DNA from 2 places in the Weizmannia sp. FSL K6-0777 genome. Region 2 is predicted to be linked to the other one. Evidence: predicted binding sites of a transcription regulator. Region 2 holds the regulator's gene; the other holds the start of a gene.
What was found. Region 2 encodes LexA, which represses DNA repair genes until DNA is damaged. Its sites were predicted from a motif close to CGAACATATGTTCG; they were not measured.
Positions count from the first base shown of each region.

Region 1: the regulator LexA is predicted to act here: its motif matches at 1,797-1,810, upstream of NST70_RS03525 (DNA repair exonuclease).

Region 1 covers NZ_CP151971.1:775,673-779,887, reverse strand. The annotation lists gene NST70_RS03530 (AAA family ATPase) at 1-499, opposite strand, end outside; gene NST70_RS03525 (DNA repair exonuclease) at 496-1,770, opposite strand; gene NST70_RS03520 (helix-turn-helix transcriptional regulator) at 1,925-3,049, opposite strand; gene NST70_RS03515 (hypothetical protein) at 3,145-3,609, opposite strand; gene NST70_RS03510 (NADPH-dependent FMN reductase) at 3,814-4,215, opposite strand, start outside.
Region 2 covers NZ_CP151971.1:1,763,719-1,767,933, reverse strand. The annotation lists gene NST70_RS08260 (hypothetical protein) at 1-540, opposite strand, end outside; gene NST70_RS08255 (helix-turn-helix transcriptional regulator) at 537-761, opposite strand; gene lexA (transcriptional repressor LexA) at 2,030-2,650, opposite strand; gene NST70_RS08245 (LysM peptidoglycan-binding domain-containing protein) at 2,858-3,196, shown strand; gene NST70_RS08240 (recombinase family protein) at 3,193-3,846, shown strand; gene NST70_RS08235 (DUF896 domain-containing protein) at 3,938-4,171, shown strand.

The DNA of each region.
Region 1 (4,215 bases), 990 kb from region 2:
GTTTGTCAAAGTTCTCGAGAACCCGGCGCAGCACATTGATGCCCGAAGCGGCGGTGAAAAAACTTTCCCCGGCATTGCCCCCGCTTTCCAAAAGGCTTTCGCCGCCTTCACGAAGACGGACATGGTCAAGGGCAAACATATTTAAAAACTGGGATTCCGGCATATGGTTTAAAAAGGCCGCGACCGTATTTTCCGGGACCGGGTTGCCGTCCGGGTCAAGTGCCGTATTCTTTTTCCCTTTTCTGCGGGTAAACTGCAAGGCTTCCCCTTTTGTGTTGCGCAAAAGCCCTTCAATTCTTAATTTCGTATTGCCATGGAGGAAAGCGTCGTTCGTTTTTTGCGGAAATCCGTATAAAAAATGCGTAATCGAGCGGAGTGTTGTGCTTTTTCCGGCTTCGTTCGGCCCGAACAGCAGATGGAAGTTTTTCTCCGGATCAAAGGAAAGCATCTGGTCAGTAAAATGCCCGTAAGCAAGCAGGTTCAAATAATCAAATCTCATGCCTTTTCCGCCCCCGTTTCCGTTAAGGAATAAAGAATGAAGTCTTCCACATCTTTTATCCGCTTTTTGACGAGGCCCGGGTTGGAAAAATCAAACCCGTCTTCCCCTTCTTTCAGTTCATGCGGAATGGCCTGGCGGATATCGCTGAACTCATCCAGCAGCGCTTCAAGCATCTCTTCATTTTCGGCCGTGCTGCGGATAAATTTTAGCACCGTCCCGATTGGCGACTGTTCATCGGAAAAGGCATCGGCATCGTTCAGTCCTGTTGTTTTGATTTTTACTTTCTCCACCCAGATTTCACCGAAACCTGTCTCAAGCGCAATGGAACGCAGCTGGTTCAAGAGGAGGTCTTTTTTTGCAATCAGTTCCCTGTGCATTTTCGTTGCGCCGGCCAATTCAAAACGCACCGCCAAGTAACGCCCGTCTGCTTCCCCGTATGCCTTTTCAAGCGCACTGCGGGCCGCGTCCATGAGCCCGTCCATCGTTTCGATGTCGCCCATATCAACCGGGCATAATGTCCAGCGCAACACATCAAGCGGGATGGGTTCCATCTTTTCAATCGTATCGTCTTTTACTTCCACATAGGTGCAGCCCTTTTCTCCTGTCTCCCGGATATGCCGTCCCTGGATATTTCCCGGGAACAAAATCACCGGATCATGCGGATGGAGCAATTCCCGCATATGGATATGGCCGAGCGCCCAATAATCATACTGCTTCTCCATCATATCTTCTATCGTGCACGGCGCGTAATTTTCATGCCCTTCACGCCCCGTCGCGCTTGTATGTAAAATGCCGATATTGAAATAGCCTTCTTTTTTCGGCGGATAGTTCTTCACAAGATTTTCTTCCACTGCCCGTTGTGCAAAACCTTGCCCGTGAATGGCGACGCCAAGTGCATCAAGGGTAACCGTTTCCGGCGCTTTGACCGGAAATTCGTGCACATTGGCCGGCAGTTTCAGAGATTTCGTCATCAAATTGGCCGCATCATGGTTGCCGCGGATGAGGAAAACAGGAATGCCTTCTTTCTGCAGGCGCACCATCTGGCTTGTGAAAAATAGGCCGGTATTGTAATCTTTCCAGTTGCCGTCATACAAATCGCCGGCAATGATGAGAAAATGGACTTGCCGTTCAATCGCCGCATCCACCAAATTTTTAAATGCTTCACGGGTTGCACCGCGGATTTTTTCCACTGGTGCCCCCTCGTATTGCTCCAGGCCGGCCAAAGGGCTGTCCAAATGAATATCAGCCGCATGGATAAATGAAAAAGACAAGGCACTCCCTCCCAAATTTAAAAACGAGAACATTTATTTGCTATTTTTATTTTACATGGACAGGGAGGGAATGATCAAGAGAAAAATCGTTTATCTGAAAAATTTTTATATTTCGGCAATACTTTTTCAAGCCGCTGCAGTCGAAACAGAGAAGTTACGCCCGGCCGATTCCCAGTTTATATTGAATATCGTTCACCAGTTTTTGGTATCTTTTTTCTTCCCGGAGAGCTGCAAAAACGGGATTTTCCTTAATCAGTGAAAGGAAACTCGTTTTTATGCTTTCATCGTCACGCGGGCTGTTGGTACCAATCATTCCTATTTCTTCTATCCATTGCTCGACATCCGGAAAATAACGGTTTCCCCTCAGTTTAAAAGGAAATGGGATGCTGCAAACCGTTTCTGCATATTGTTCCAGGGCTTCAAGCGCTTTTTCTTTTTGCTGATGCTGGATAAACCCTTGCGCAGCCACAATATGGACCGTAAATGCAGCATTTGTGCCGATGCTTTTCAATTCATAATCGTCTATCAAGTGTTTTGCCATCCGGTACGTTCTTTCAAATCTTGCTGGTTCCTGCATCTCCCTGGCTAAGTTTTGGACCAACAGCTGTAAGGTACTCAAAATGTTTTGAAAAAGGAAAATTTGCCCTGTTCTGGCTGCCTGATCTTCCTCTCCTCTCATTTGATAGGCCTGGATGAGGAGCACATCTTCCCCCATATACGGAGCTAAACTGTTTTTTAACAGCAAAATAGTCTGGTCATAATGCCCCAGCGCAATTTCAGAAAGCGCCTCCAATATGTTTGCTGTTTTTAAATCGCCAATTTCCGTCCACTCTTCCTTTACCCTGCGGCACAAGTCAATGCAAAACGTATACACTTCTTGTTTTTGCTCTTCTGTTTTTGCCAAATTGGCGTAGTTCATTAAGAGTTGCGCGATGGAAAGCAAGAATGGAAAACAGGCGTAGTATTCTTTTACAAGTTGGTTGACCACTTCCATAGTTTCTTCAAACGGTTTCCGGGCAAATTCTGCCGACAGCCTGTGATAGATTTTTTTAATTTCCGCTTTTGAAAGTTGCGGCTTATAGCCCAGCAGTTCATCGACGGTAATATTAAAATAGGCTGCCAGCTTGGGGAGAATCACAATGTCCGGGTAACTTTGCCCTGTTTCCCATTTGGATACAGAGGCTTTTGAAACACCCATGTAATTTGCAAGCTGTTCTTGTGTAATGCCTTTTTCCTTTCGCTTGCGGATGATGCATTTGCCAATATGTAGTTCGTTCATCCTATTCACCTCTTCACGCCATTGTATTTCCCCGTTCCACCCCTGTCGATGGATTGTCTGTTAATTTTGATATAGATGGTTGAGTTTCACTTTTTTTAAAGGAAAGGTAAAAGTTTAATTAGCACTGTCATGAATAAAATGAATAAATGAATCACGAAAAACATGCAGAAAAAGTATTTCGGAATGATATATTTTTCTTTTAAAAAAAGACAGATCACCATGCCAGCAGGAAAAATAAACAGGCCCATTTTTTTGTCTACACTAAAGTCTGGGCGCAGATATCCGTTAAGATGAAAAGCCATATCTCTACCGATAAAAAAATAAAAAATAACTGATAGCAATAGGCTCAACATCAATAGTATAAATTGCCTTTTTTTCGTTAAAAAATATGGTAACATTCGGTGCCCTCCTTTCTCTATTAATAACTCCACATATTTACGTTGCATAAAACAGGGGAAAGTTTTGCCCGTTTCCCACTTGAATACAGAACCTTTTGGCTGTTCCGGTGTAATTTTCCTTTCGCTTGCGGTGATGCATTTGCCAATATTCAGTTCATTCATCCTGTTCACCTCTTAATGCCATTGTATTTCCTTGACTTATACCTGTCGATGGATTATCTGTTGACTTTGATGGAAAAAGTTAACCAACAGGAAACTTTATGGCATTAAAACTTCTCTTTTCGTAGCATTCTTTCGTTCGGCTAGAAAAGGGCGGACAGTTTTAGCTGTCCGCCCTTTTCTGAATCGTCCGGTACGTGCGCGGCTTTAATCGCGGGAGATGTACGCTGCTTCTTTTGCTTCTTTTATTTTTGCATACGTTTCCGTAAGCATGACGGTGTCCTCCACAAGCCGGCTGATGCGCAAGAGGACGTCTTCATTGACAATTTCTTTCTGGTAAAAATCTTTTTCCTCTATAAAAACATAAGACTGGACAATTTGTGCCCGCATGTAAGACAAAATCGGCTTGATCTGCTGCTCGGCAATCAAATAATGTTTCGGTGAGCCGGCCGTGACAATGATGCTTGCCACCTTATCCCGAAGTGATTTTTCGGGCAGCAGGTCAAACACATTTTTCAATGTCGCCGGAATCGATGCCTGGAAAACCGGCGTGCCGATGATAAGCGCATCCGCGTCCATGACAGTTTGCGCCACAAATTTGGTATCCCC
Region 2 (4,215 bases):
TAATTCGCCCCAAGTTTCTCCGTTATAATCGTCATTTCCATAAACAAATACTTCACTGGTTCCTGCATGTTCGACTGTTCCAGTCCAAGTTACCTTTTTACCATATATTTGTTTATCCCATACCGCTGTTTTATTGCCACCCAATTTTTTATATTCGTTAACAAATTTCATAAAGTCGTTACTTTCCAGTGCTGCTACTGTACTTTCGCCAATATTTTCATTAGTCTTGTTAGCTTCCTTTTTTGGAGTTGGTTCTTCAGCAGTTGTGGCAGTTGCTACCTTATCCTTGATTTGCTTTGAGGCCTCCTTTTTCTCGGCATTTTCTTTTGGAGCGGTCGAAACGTTTTTTACAGTTTTCTTATCGGTGGCTTTTTCCCCCGTATTGTTGCTTGGGATAGCAAGCCCCGCGATAAAAAACACAAGAGATATTAAAAATACTGTCAATCCGTGTTTTTTCTTTTTAGTAACCCGCCCCAAAATCATTAAAACGATACTGACTATTATGCCGGCGGTTCCAATTAGCCCCAGAAATGCACTCATTTGTTTTCCTCCTTTTTCCTATATATGTCCTCAAATTTTACGTTTAAGAGCTCGCAAAGTTTTAGGAGCTGCGGAACAGATGGATATGTTTTTCCCGTGCACCAATTAGATAAGGTATTTGCGGAAATCCCAAATTTATTACAAATATCTTTGCGATCGATTCCTGACTGCTTAATCCATGCTCCCAATAAAACTATAACATTATCATCCTTCAATCTCATCACCCATTGTATGTAATTCGATACAAGTTTATTATTTACCTTTACAAATTTCTTTCAGAAAATCATAAGTTATTTTGTATGGACAAGATATATTTCCACCTTCCCGATCGTTGCTTTATCAAATGCCGCTGGAGAAGGTAGTTCGGGAATATTCCAGATCCACGCGTAGCGATGCTTTGTGGGTCGTTTTGGAACTTCTTGATTTTAGCAACAAATTACTCCGTAATTTACAAAGGAGTGTTGCAGATGAAGGGAGGAGTGGGCGGGATCGCGACAAAAGCATACTTGGCAAAAAATGGTTTGTCAAATGATGACTCGGATTAAATAAAGGAGATTTTTTCGCTGATCGGGGTAAACGTCAAAGATGGCAAACAAACGTACACTACACAGCTAGTCAAAAAACGGGATTACGAATGGGGCACGGAATACCGGTGTCGGATACCATTGGCAGAAGTTTCGAGGACTATGTTGTCAAACAAAGAGCTTGGAAGCTGGTCTGGTGAGTCGTCGGATGAAACTGTAGATCAAAGATCTGAAAAACCTTAAATTAGACCGGGCAGTGATTAAACAGCTCAAAAGTATATTTGCGAAAAAAATGACCGCCAAAAAGGAAATCGGAATGTATTATGACGGTTTGCTAAAAATCCGGGTGTATAAGCAGCCGTTGTCACTCAAAATTCTATGGTCAACGGACTGTTTAAAACCGGGAACCTGGTCCGTGCTTATTGGTCAAAATCATGCCGAAAATTGTACCACGACTTCGACATGCGGAAACACCTTATTTTAGCCAGAACAACGGGTTTTGGAAAATCTGTCATCATGAAATCCCTCATCACAAGCCTAATTTTACAAAAACCGGATGATGTGGAGTTTTCGCTCATCGATCTCACAGGCGGGCCCGCATTCGCCAGGTTTAAGAACTGAGGGAAAGTCATTAATTTTGGGAGCAATAGCGAAGAAGTGGCTACCATATTGAATTGTTTTGAATTGATTTTCTTCTATTTTATATGTTCCGCACACAAGTCCACCAATGGGAACGCGACCAGTATATTGAAATGTATTAAGAAAGAAACCCCTTGAAGCGTAAGGCTTTGAGGGGTTTTTGTTTATCGGGCATTTTTGCGGCGAACGCCCAATGCCCATTAATTTCCCCGATTTTTCCTCCGAAAATAGATTGAATGCCCAGAAATCCGTGCCACAGGTATGTTTGCTATCAAACGCGCATATACTCTATTAAAAAAGAAGCAGCCGAAACTGCTTCTTTTTGATCAGTGCACCATTTGCCTGTACAGCCCGATGACAACGCCGAGAATGGTGACGTTTTTCAATATGATCGGTTCCATTGTCTGGTTTTCAGGCTGCAATCGGAAGTAGTCTTTTTCCTTGAAAAATCTTTTTACTGTCGCTTCATTTTCATCTGTCATAGCGACCACGATATCCCCGTTGTTTGCCGTCTGCTGGGAGCGGACAATCACATAATCGCCGTTTAAAATCCCGGCATCCACCATGCTGTCCCCTTCAATTTCCAGCATGTAGACGGACTCGTCAGACGGGACAAGATGTTCTGGAAGCGGAAAATACTCTTCAATATTTTCTACAGCTGTAATCGGTATGCCTGCTGTTACTTTTCCGACAATAGGCACATTGACAACATTTTGGGCTGGTATTTCTTCATCATGGTCCAAAATTTCAATCGCTCTCGGCTTTGTAGGGTCGCGCCTGATCAGCCCCTTGCTTTCAAGCCTTGCGAGATGGCCATGAACAGTTGAGCTGGAAGCAAGCCCGACTGCCTGGCCAATTTCCCGCACGGAAGGGGGATAACCTTTTGTTTTTACTTCATGCTTGATGAAATCAAGTATCGCCTGTTGCCGTTTTGATAGTTTTGCCATTCTATTCACCTCGTCACAGTTTTGTTTGGCACCCGCGCTGCGTATGGGGACGCTTACGGGAGGAATGCCATTATTTGCTATTATTATATCACATTGCAGCAGATAAAACAAACGTAAGTTCGAAAAAAATGTTGACGAAAAACAGGCGTTCGTTTTATAATAGAACTGGTGATTGGACGAACGAATATTCGCGGGAGGAAGATGGAGATGTCACGATTATGGAAAAAGTATAACTATGTTATGATTTTAGCAGGGCTTACGCTTGTTTTCGGATTTTTCATGATTGGAAGTCTGCGGGATCCATCCCCACACTATATCAAAATCAGCGTCACAGAGGGCGAGACGCTTTGGAACATCGCCGGACAGTATGCGGAAAAGGGCAAAATGTCGAGGGAAGCATTTATCAGCTGGGTTGAGCGTCATAATGATATTGACGGCAACATGATCAAAGCCGGCGAAAAAATTGTCATTCCGGTAGAAAAAAATGAATTCAGCGATGATAAAAGGGAACTTGCGATGAAATCACAACGGGAGACGAAAAAATGAAAGTTGTTTTATATTGCAGAGTAAGCACGGAAAAAGAAAGCCAGGAAACTTCCTTGGCGAGGCAGCGGGAAGAGCTGGTGAAGCTTTCGGATTCCCACGGTTTTCAAGTGTCCGGGGTGATCTGTGACCGGGCAAGCGGCTATGACCTGGACAGGCCCGGCATCCTTGATCTTCTTGATACGATTGAAAATGAAAAGATTGACGCCGTACTGGTGCAGGATGAAACACGGATCGGAAGAGGAAACGCAAAAATTGCATTGCTTCATTTTTTATATAAAAGAGGGGTTAAAGTATATTGTTATGCGCAAAACGGAGAATTGGAGCTTTCGGAATCCGATTCAATGGTACTGAAAATTGTCAGCATGGTTGAAGAGTATCAGCGAAAGCTGCATAACTTAAAAATTAAAAGGGGAATGGAGCGTGCAGTCAAAAACGGCTACCGCCCGGAAAAAAATTTAAAAGGGAAGCGGAATCCGGACGGCAGGGAGCGAAAGGAAGTGCCTGTTGAAGAAATTATCCGCCTGCGGGATAACGGCTTGACTTTTCAGGAAATTGCTGCGACAATGCGCGGTTTCGGCTACCAAGTTTCAAAAGCAACCGTCCACCGGCGTTACAGGGAATATATGGAGGAAACGGGGCATGATAAATAGTACCAAAACCGGTTTCACGGGTGCGCTTTCGTTGCAGACGAGTCCATATTTTAGTAAGATGGCATCAATCACGGATAAAAGGAGAGAAAATATGCTTTCAAAAGAAAAAATGGCAAGGATTAACGAATTGGCGAAAAAAGCGAAAACCGGTGCCCTGACAAGTGAAGAAGCAAAGGAACAGTCAAAATTGCGAAGCGAGTATTTGCAGGCGTTCCGCTCTTCATTCAGAAAAACGATTGAAAATGTCCGTGTGCTTGACCCGGCTGGCCAGGACGTTACCCCTGAAAAAATTAAGCAAATCCAAACAAAAAGAAAGCTGCACTAAAAAGGAAACCATTCTGCTTTTTTCTTACAAAATCCATACAAAAT